DNA from 3 places in the Streptomyces sp. NPDC005706 genome. Region 3 is predicted to be linked to each of the others. Evidence: riboswitches for the same ligand, from Rfam matches in the RefSeq annotation. Region 3 holds a riboswitch; each other region holds the start of a gene.
The links. Region 3 has a riboswitch for thiamine pyrophosphate ahead of thiO (glycine oxidase ThiO). Riboswitches for the same ligand answer to the same signal wherever they lie in the genome.
Positions count from the first base shown of each region.

Region 1 (3,270 bases), on a different contig from region 3:
CGGCCTGCATGACTGCATCGACACTTTCGTGGTGGCTGCACGTAGCGCCATGGACGATCTGCTGCGCGTGAGTGGACCGGAACGAGAGACAGGGGCAGCTCAACCAGGGCGCACGGCCCCACCCGCTGGGCCGTCCCTGGGCCGTCCGAGGCCGCTCAGTGGCGACCGGTGACGCCTACTAATGACAGTCGTAGCGACCGGCAGCCGCAGGTCACCCTTTTGGATCTGCGACACTGGTACAGCCATGCCTAAGCCCGGAGAACTCACTTTCGTCGCCCCCCGCGGAGCCAAGAAGCCGCCGCGGCATCTCGCCGATCTCACGCCCGCCGAGCGCAAGGACGCCGTGGCCGAGATGGGTGAGAAGCCGTTCCGTGCCAAGCAGCTGTCGCAGCACTACTTCGCGCGGTACGCGCACGACCCGGCGGAGTGGACCGACATCCCCGCCGCCGCGCGCGGCAGACTGCGCGAAGCGCTGCTGCCCGAGCTGATGACCGTCGTGCGGCATCTGTCGACCGACGAGGGGACGACCCGCAAGACGCTGTGGCGGCTGTTCGACGGCACGCTCGTGGAATCCGTGCTGATGCGGTACCCGGACCGGGTCACCATGTGCATCAGCTCGCAGGCCGGGTGCGGGATGAACTGCCCGTTCTGCGCGACCGGGCAGGCCGGTCTCGACCGGAACCTGTCCACCGCGGAGATCGTGCACCAGATCGTGGACGGGATGCGGGCGCTGCGGGACGGAGAGGTGCCGGGCGGGCCCGCGCGGCTGTCCAACATCGTCTTCATGGGCATGGGCGAGCCGCTCGCCAACTACAAGCGGGTCGTGGGTGCCGTCCGGGCGCTGACCGACCCCGCTCCCGACGGGCTCGGGCTGTCGCAGCGCGGCATCACCGTGTCGACGGTCGGGCTGGTCCCGGCCATCCACCGGTTCTCCGACGAGGGCTTCAAGTGCCGGCTCGCGATCTCCCTGCACGCGCCCGACGACGAACTGCGCGACACCCTCGTCCCCGTGAACACGCGGTGGAAGGTGCGCGAGGTGCTGGACGCCGGGTTCGAGTACTCCGCGAAGTCCGGGCGCCGGCTGTCCATCGAGTACGCGCTGATCCGGGACATCAACGACCAGGCCTGGCGCGGTGACCGGCTCGGCCGGCTGCTCAGGGGCAAGCCCGTGCACGTCAACCTCATCCCGCTGAACCCGACGCCGGGCTCCAAGTGGACCGCCTCGCGGCCCGAGGACGAGAAGGCGTTCGTGGAGGCCATCGCGGCCCATGGTGTACCGGTCACGATCCGGGACACCCGGGGGCAGGAGATCGACGGGGCCTGTGGTCAGCTCGCGGCGACCGAGCGATAATCTGGCCACGTCAACACATCTGCATATTCCGACAGGGGAGCGCCACAGCGCTGAGAGTGCGGCAACCGGGCCGCAGACCCTCTGAACCTCGCCCAGGTCATTCTGGGTAGGAAGTTCGGTCACCACTCAAGCTGTTGCGCCCTGCCCGGGCTCCCTCGTGGAGCCCGGGCAGGGCCGCGTCTCTTCCTGGCCAACCCCAGGAGGACATCCAGTGCACAACAAGACCCTCGTGGCCGTGGCCGCCGGGCTCGGTCTCGTCGCCCTGCCCGTGCTGACCGGGTGCGGGTCGGGCGACGCCAAGGGCTCCGCCGCGGACTCCGAAACCGTGACCCTCGTCAGCCACGACTCCTGGCTCGTCTCGAAGAGCGTCATGAAGGACTTCGAGAAGAAGTCCGGATACAAGGTCAAGGTCCTCAAGAGCGGCGACGCCGGGCAGGCGGTCAACAAGGCGCTGCTGACCAAGGACAACCCGCAGGGCGACGTCTTCTTCGGCGTCGACAACACGCTGCTCTCCCGCGCCCTGGACAACGGGCTGTTCCAGTCCTACCAGCCGAAGGGGTCCGACCAGGTGCTGCCCCAGTACCGCGTCGACCAGGACAAGCACCGCGTCACGCCCGTCGACACCGGCGACATCTGCGTCAACTACGACAAGGCCTGGTTCAGCGAGCACAGGCTCACCCCGCCGCAGTCCTTCGCCGACCTGGCCAAGCCGGCGTACAAGAACCTCCTCGTCACCGAGAACGCGGCCACCTCCTCGCCGGGCCTCGGCTTCCTGCTGGGCAGCGCCGCCAAGTTCGGTAACGACGACTGGCAGGACTACTGGAAGAAGCTCAAGGCCAACGGCGTCAAGGTCGTCGACGGCTGGGAGCAGGCCTACTACCAGGAGTTCTCCGGGTCGTCGGAGGGCAAGAAGGCCGGCGGCGACCGGCCGCTGGTGGTGTCGTACGCCTCCTCGCCGCCCGCCGAGGTCATCTACGCGAAGAAGCGGCCCAGCACCGCCCCCACCGGGGTGTCCCAGGGCACCTGCTTCCGGCAGACCGAGTACGCGGGCCTGCTGAGCAACGCGAAGAACACCAAGGGAGGCAAGGCGTTCCTGGACTTCCTGCTCACCAAGGAGTTCCAGGAGGACATGCCGCTCAACATGTTCGTCTACCCGGTGCGCGAGGGCGCGGCGGTGCCGCCGGACTTCGCGAAGTACGGGCCGCAGGCCAAGGACCCCGAGACCATGGCCCCCGGCACCATCGCCGCCAACCGTGACAGCTGGGTCAAGTCGTGGACGTCGCTCGTACTGAGGTGACGGCCCGCGAGGGCACCGCGCGCGGGAGCGCGGCGCGGCTGGGGCTGATGGCCCTGCCCGTCGCGTTCTTCGCGGTGTTCTTCGCCTGGCCCGTCGCCGCGATCGTGGCGCGCGGGCTGAAGGCGGACGGCGGCTGGCGGTTCGGGCGGGTGGCGGACGTCGTCACCCAGCCGGACATCGGGCACGTGCTGTGGTTCACCACCTGGCAGGCGCTCGCCTCCACCGCGCTCACCCTGCTGCTCGCGCTGCCCGCCGCCCATGTCTTCGCCCGCTTCGACTTCCCCGGCAGACAACTGCTGCGGGCGGTCGTCACGGTCCCGTTCGTGCTGCCGACCGTCGTCGTGGGCACGGCGTTCCTGGCGCTGGTCGGACGCGGCGGGCTGCTCGACGACCTGTGGGGCGTACGGCTGGACACCACCGTGTGGGCGATCCTGCTGGCGCACGTCTTCTTCAACTACGCGGTCGTCGTACGGACCGTCGGCGGGCTGTGGGCCCAGCTCGACCCCCGGCAGGAGCAGGCCGCGCGGATGCTGGGCGCCTCACCGCTGACGGCGTGGCGGAAGGTCACCCTGCCCGCCCTCGCGCCCGCCGTGGCCGCCGCCGCACTGATGGTCTTCCTGTT
Region 1 covers NZ_JBEXYS010000025.1:47,071-50,340, reverse strand. The annotation lists gene rlmN (23S rRNA (adenine(2503)-C(2))-methyltransferase RlmN) at 245-1,351, shown strand; TPP riboswitch at 1,375-1,482, shown strand; gene ABZ478_RS29570 (thiamine ABC transporter substrate-binding protein) at 1,563-2,648, shown strand; gene ABZ478_RS29565 (iron ABC transporter permease) at 2,696-3,270, shown strand, end outside.
Region 1: another riboswitch for thiamine pyrophosphate. It lies ahead of ABZ478_RS29570 (thiamine ABC transporter substrate-binding protein); the one in region 3 lies ahead of thiO (glycine oxidase ThiO).

Region 2 (3,270 bases), on a different contig from region 3:
GGCAGTGGGGCGCCGGACGCTGACGCACTGCCGCCCGGGCCTCCGCAGGAACGCTTCTTCGGCGGTGTCCCGGCCCTGACGCCCCATGCTCAGCGCTTGCGCCGCCGCCCCCTGCCGCCTCGCGCCGGAACGGGATGCGCACCGGAGCCACCGGCACCGGCCGGCCCGGGGCGGTCGGCCGACACCACCAGGGCGGCGAGGGCAGTGGTGACCGGAACCGAGGCGACCAGCCCGATCGAGCCCACCAGCGTGCGCACGATCTCCTCGGCCACCAGCTCGCTGTTGGCCACCGCGCCCACGCTGCTCTGCGCGATCGAGAACAGCAGGAGCAGCGGCAGGGCGGCACCGGCGTAGGCGAGCACAAGCGTGTTGACGACCGAGGCGATGTGGTCGCGGCCGATCCGGATGCCCGCCCGGTACAGGTCGCGCCAGCCCATCGCCGGATTCGCCTCGTGCAGCTCCCAGACCGCCGACGTCTGGGTCACCGTCACATCGTCCAGGACACCCAGCGAACCGATGATGACTCCGGCCAGCAGCAGACCGCTCATGTCTATCGACGGAAACAGACCGTGGATCAGACCGGTGCTGTCGTCCGTGTTGCCGGTCAACGCGGCCCAGTCGATGAACCCGGAGCCGAGAACGCCGATCAGCAGCAGGGAGGCCAGGGTGCCGAGCACCGCGACCGATGTACGCGCTGAAAGGCCATGGCACATGTAGAGCGCGATGAGCATGATCGCGCTAGCCCCGACGACGGCCACGAGCAGCGGATTCGAGCCCTGAAGGATCGCGGGCAGGATGAAGAACGTCAGCACCAGGAAGCTCACGGCCAGCGCGACCAGGGCCATGACCCCGCGCATCCGTCCCACCACGACGACGGCGAGCGCGAAGATGCCCGCGAGCAGCGCCATGGGGAACTTCCGGTTCACATCGGTCACGGAGTACTGCAGGTCCTTGGGCGCCGAGGGCTCGTAGGCGACCACGACCTTCTCGCCCTGGTGCAACTGCCGTGACTGGTCCGGCTGCACGATCTCGGTGAAGGTCCGGCCCTCGTCCTTGCCGGTGTCGACCCGGATCGTCGCCTTCCTGCAGGTGCCCTTCGCCTCGTTCTGTGCCGAGCCGTCACCTGGAGCGGAGGTGCCGCCCGCCGCCGTACCGCCCGATGCGTTGACCGACTTGCAGCTCAGCTCGACCACCTGGGTGACCGTGGCCTGCTGTGTCTGCCGGTCGAAGCCGACACCGGTGCGCTCGTGCGACGGAGCTCCTCCGGGCCACAGAATCATCAGGCCGACCACGACGGCGGCGGTGAACGGGACGAGGATCGCCGCGATGACCTTGCGCAGGTGCTTCGAAACGGGCGCGGCGGGCCCATGGCTGTGACCGTGTGAGTGGCCATGACCATGGCCTGGTTCGGAGCCCCCTTGACGCGGCGGCTCGGAGGGCGGGTAGGGGTGCTGTTCCGTCGTGGTCACCGCCCGATCATCGCAAGAACGAAGGGGGCCCTCTGTTCACCGCGCCCGAACTGACGCTAGCGTGGAGGCACCTTTGCACACGCGGGAGCTCGGAGCACCGGGCTGAGAGGGCGCTGACCTCCGTATACGCGATGTTTCACGTGGAACGTCATTTCCCGGGAGACATCCGAAGTCGGAAACCGCTGCGTCGACCGCCGAACCTGTTACCGGGTAATGCCGGCGTAGGGAGTAGGTCTCATGACCAACAAGGACGCACGCACGCCTGCCTCCGCTCAGGACGAGAAGTCCCAGGAGGCCGGAAAGTCCATCGGCTGGCACAAGGCGTACGTCGAGGGTTCACGCCCCGACCTCTGTGTGCCGGTCCGTCAAGTGCACCTCACCAACGGGCAGTCGGTCACGCTGTACGACACATCGGGCCCGTACACCGATCCACTCGTCGACACCGATGTCCGCCGAGGGCTGTCGGCGCTGAGGGAGAACTGGATCATCGCCCGCGGTGACACCGAGGAGTACGCGGGCCGCCCCGTCCGACCAGAGGACGACGGGATCAAGCACACCTCGCCGCGTGGCGGGCTGCGCAACCTGGACGCGGTGTTCCCCGGGCGCCCGCGTCAGCCGCGCCGCGGCCGTGAGGGTCAGGCGGTCACCCAGCTCGCGTACGCGCGCAGGGGTGAGGTCACGCCCGAGATGGAGTACGTGGCCATCCGGGAGAACGTCTCTCCCGAGGTGGTCCGTGAGGAGATCGCGGCGGGCCGCGCGGTATTGCCGGCCAACGTGAACCACCCGGAGATCGAGCCGATGATCATCGGTAAGGGCTTCCTGGTGAAGGTCAACGCCAACATCGGCAACTCCGCGGTCACCTCCTCGATCGAGGAGGAGGTCGAGAAGATGACCTGGGCGACCCGCTGGGGCGCCGACACGGTCATGGACCTCTCCACCGGCCGCAACATCCACACCACCCGCGAGTGGGTGCTGCGCAACTCCCCCGTGCCCATCGGCACCGTCCCGCTCTACCAGGCGCTGGAAAAGGTCGACGGCAGGGCCGAGGAACTGACCTGGGAGATCTACAAGGACACCGTGATCGAGCAGGCCGAGCAGGGCGTGGACTACATGACCGTCCACGCCGGCGTGCGCCTGCCGTATGTGCCGCTCACCGCCAACCGCAAGACCGGCATCGTCTCGCGGGGCGGCTCGATCATGGCCGCGTGGTGCCTGGCGCACCACAAGGAGTCGTTCCTGTACGAGAACTTCGAGGAGCTCTGCGAGATCCTCGCCGCCTACGACGTCACGTACTCGCTGGGCGACGGTCTGAGGCCGGGCTCGATCGCGGACGCCAACGACGAGGCGCAGTTCGCGGAGTTGCGCACGCTCGGGGAACTCAACCGGATCGCCAGGCGTTTCAACGTACAGACCATGATCGAGGGCCCGGGCCACGTCCCGATGCACAAGATCAAGGAGAACATCGACCTTCAGCAGGAGATCTGCGATGAAGCTCCGTTCTATACGCTCGGCCCGCTGACCACGGACATCGCGCCGGCGTACGACCACATCACCTCCGGTATCGGCGCCGCGATGATCGCCTGGTGGGGCACGGCGATGCTCTGCTACGTCACGCCCAAGGAGCACCTGGGCCTGCCCAACCGTGACGACGTCAAGACCGGGGTCATCACCTACAAGATCGCCGCCCATGCGGCGGACCTCGCCAAGGGGCACCCGGGCGCGCAGGAGTGGGACGACGCGCTGTCCGACGCCCGCTTCGAGTTCCGGTGGGAGGACCAGTTCAACCTCGCCCTGGACCCCG
Region 2 covers NZ_JBEXYS010000016.1:158,904-162,173, reverse strand. The annotation lists gene ABZ478_RS24815 (YibE/F family protein) at 90-1,469, opposite strand; TPP riboswitch at 1,541-1,714, shown strand; gene thiC (phosphomethylpyrimidine synthase ThiC) at 1,707-3,270, shown strand, end outside.
Region 2: another riboswitch for thiamine pyrophosphate. It lies ahead of thiC (phosphomethylpyrimidine synthase ThiC); the one in region 3 lies ahead of thiO (glycine oxidase ThiO).

Region 3 (3,270 bases):
CGCCGAAGCGCTCCGGGGTGAACGGACGGGCTGTCTCCGGCAGCTCGCCGCCGGTCAGCAGCTCGGCCATGACGTCTCCGGTGACGGGAGTGAGCAGCACGCCGTTGCGGTAGTGCCCGGTGGCCAGCAGCAGCCCGTCGAGCCCGGACGGGCCGAGCAGCGGGGCGTTGTCGGGGGAACCGGGGCGCAGACCGGCCCGGGTCTCGGTCAGGGGCAGCTCGGTGATCCCCGGCACCAGCTCATGGGCGTCGCGCAGCAGCTCGTACACGCCTCCCGCGGTCACCGTGGTGTCCCAGCCCAGCTCCTCGCTGGTCGCGCCGACGACCAGCTCGCCGTTCTCCCGGGGCACCAGGTAGACCTGGCTGCCGCGCACCACCGCCCGCACGGTACGGCTCAGGAACGGCGCGTACCGCCGGGGCACGGTCAGCCGCAGCACCTGCCCCTTCACCGGCCGCACCGGGGGCAGCAGATCGTCCGGGACGCCCGCGAGACGCCCGCTGAGGCTGCCGCCGGCGAGCACCACCCGGCCCGCGCCCAGCCGGGTGCCGTCCGCCGCGGTGACCCCGGCGGCCCGGCCCCCGGCGACGTCGAGCCGCTCGGCCCAGCACCGGTGGAACACCACCCCGGCCCGCTCGCACGCGTCCACCAGGGCGGACGCCAGCCGTCGGGGGTCGATCTGGTGGTCGCCGTCGACCCGCAGCCCGCCCCGCACCCCGGGCGCGAGCATCGGTTCGAGGCGCCGGCACTCCCGCCCCGACAGCCACTCGGAGTCGAGCCCCGAGCGCCGCTGCAGGGCGTGCAGCTCCCGCAGATGGGCGCGGTCGTCCGAGTCGAGCGCCACGGCGAGCGTGCCGCAGCGCCGGTAGCCCAGGTCGTGACCGGTCAGTTCGGTCAGCTCGGCCGCGAAGTCCGGGTAGCGGCGGGCCGATTCCAGGTTGAGGGCGAGCAGTTTCTCCTCGCCGTAGTGCAGTTCGGTGACCGCGGCCAGCATCCCCGCAGCGACCCGCGCGGCTCCGCCGCCGGGCTCGGGGTCCACCACGGCCGTGGTGAGCCCGCGCTGCGCGGCACGCCAGGCCGTGACCAGGCCGATGATCCCGCCCCCGATGACGAGGACGTCGGACGTACGTGACGGCATGGGCGTCCAGCCCCTCCCTTCGCCGGCATGACCCGGATCAGGTTCGTACGGTCGGAGGCCGCCAGCCTCCCTCTCAGCCCGGTGCGTCCGGGCTCCCGCGAGTGCTTGTACGGTGGCCACCCTAGCCCTCGGCCCCCCGACCCCGTAAGGAGCCCCGCCCCATGGCCCGCTCGCTCGACGGACTCTTCCTCGCCCCGGTGGCGGACCAGGCCCCGGGTCAGGTGGGTACGCGCACCCGCTTCGCCTACCACGAGCAAGGCGGCGAGATCTGGGCCGAGTACGCGGGCGGCGACGTGGTGCGCGGCCATCTGGTCGGCACCCGGGAGGGCGACCGGCTGGACTTCCGTTACGTACAGCTCAAGCAGGACGGGACCACCTCCTCGGGGCACTGCGTGTCGACGGTCGTGGAGCTGCCCGACGGGCGGGTGCGGCTGGAGGAGACCTGGGAGTGGGAGTCGCAGGAGGGCGCCGGGACCAGCGTCGTGGAGCAGGTCACCGAGCACGCCCGCTGACTGACGTTCCGTCAGTTGTCTAAGGTGATCGGGTGAGCGAGCAGACAGCACAGCAGGACACGCCGCCGCGGCGGCGCGTGGTGGTCGCCGGCGCGGGCATGGCCGGGGTGCAGACCGCGGTGGCCCTGCGGGAACAGGGCTTCACGGGCACCGTCACCCTGATCGGCGCCGAGCCCCACCAGCCCTACGACCGGCCGCCGCTGTCCAAGGCCGTGCTCCTCGGCACGGCCGAGGGCTCCGCCTTCGACGTGGACTTCGAGTCCCTCGGCATCGAACTCAGGCTCGGCTGCGAGGCGCTGGGTGTGCGCCCCGCCGACCACGAACTGGACACCGAGGCCGGTCCCGTGCCGTACGACGTCCTGGTCCTCGCCACCGGCGCCGAGCCGGTCACACTGCCCGGCACCGAGGGCGTGCCCGGCGTGCACCTGCTGCGCACCCTGGACGACGCCGAGCGGCTGCGGCCGGTGCTGGCCCGGCAGCACGACATCGTGGTCGTCGGCGCGGGCTGGATCGGCGCCGAGTTCGCCACCGCCGCCCGCGAGGCGGGCTGCGCCGTGACCGTCGTGGAGGCCGCCGACCGGCCGCTCGCCGGCGCGCTGCCCGCCGAGGTCGCCGCGCCCATGACCGCCTGGTACGCCGACAGCGGCGCCGAACTGCGCACGGACGCGCGCGTGGAGCGCGTGGAACCGGGTGCGGTGCTGCTCGACGACGGCACCCGGCTGCCCGCGGACGCCGTCGTGGTCGGCATCGGCGCCCGCCCCGCCACCGCCTGGCTGGCCGGCTCCGGCATCGAGCTGGGCCCGCAGGGCGAGATCCTCGCCGACGACCGGCTGCGCGCCTCCGCCGAGGACGTGTACGCCGTCGGCGACTGCGCCTCCTTCCCGTCCGCCCGCTACGGCGCCCGGCTGCTGGTCCACCACTGGGACAACGCCCTGCAGGGGCCGCGCACGGTCGCCGCGAACATCCTCGGCGAGATCCCCGCGGTCTACGACCCGGTGCCGTACTTCTGGTCGGAGCAGTTCGGCCGGTTCGTCCAGTACGCGGGCCACCACGCCGCCGCCGACCGCATGGTGTGGCGCGGCGAGCCGGACGGCCCCGCCTGGTCCGTCTGCTGGCTGCGCGAGGACCGGCTGGTGGCCCTGCTGGCCGTGGGCCGGCCCCGCGACCTGGCCCAGGGCCGGCGGCTGATCGAGACGGGCCGCCGCATGGACCCCGAGGTCCTGGCCGACCCGGCGCGGCCCCTGAAGAGCGCCACCCTCGACTAGGGGGGTGGCCCCCACGCGGACCGGCCTGGCTTCCGACTGTCGGTGACGGATGGCAGGCTAGATCCCGTGACCGAGATTGACGCAAAGATCGATGCACTCGTCCCCGGCTGGCTCACCCTCCCCGACATCGCCGAACGGCTCGATGTCGAGGTGACGCGCGTGCGGCAGCTGGTCAAGGAGGGCCAGCTCATCGCCGTACGCCGAGGTGAGAACCGGGCGCTGCACGTCCCCGCCGCCTTCATCGACGAGGACAAGGTCGTCAAGGGCCTGTCCGGGACCCTGACGCTCCTGCGTGACGACGGCTTCACGGTCGAAGAAATGATCGAGTGGCTCTTCACCCCCGACCCGACCCTGCCCG
Region 3 covers NZ_JBEXYS010000009.1:28,015-31,284, forward strand. The annotation lists gene thiO (glycine oxidase ThiO) at 1-1,135, opposite strand, end outside; TPP riboswitch at 1,133-1,244, opposite strand; gene ABZ478_RS17520 (hypothetical protein) at 1,297-1,647, shown strand; gene ABZ478_RS17525 (FAD-dependent oxidoreductase) at 1,680-2,912, shown strand; gene ABZ478_RS17530 (Rv2175c family DNA-binding protein) at 2,979-3,270, shown strand, end outside.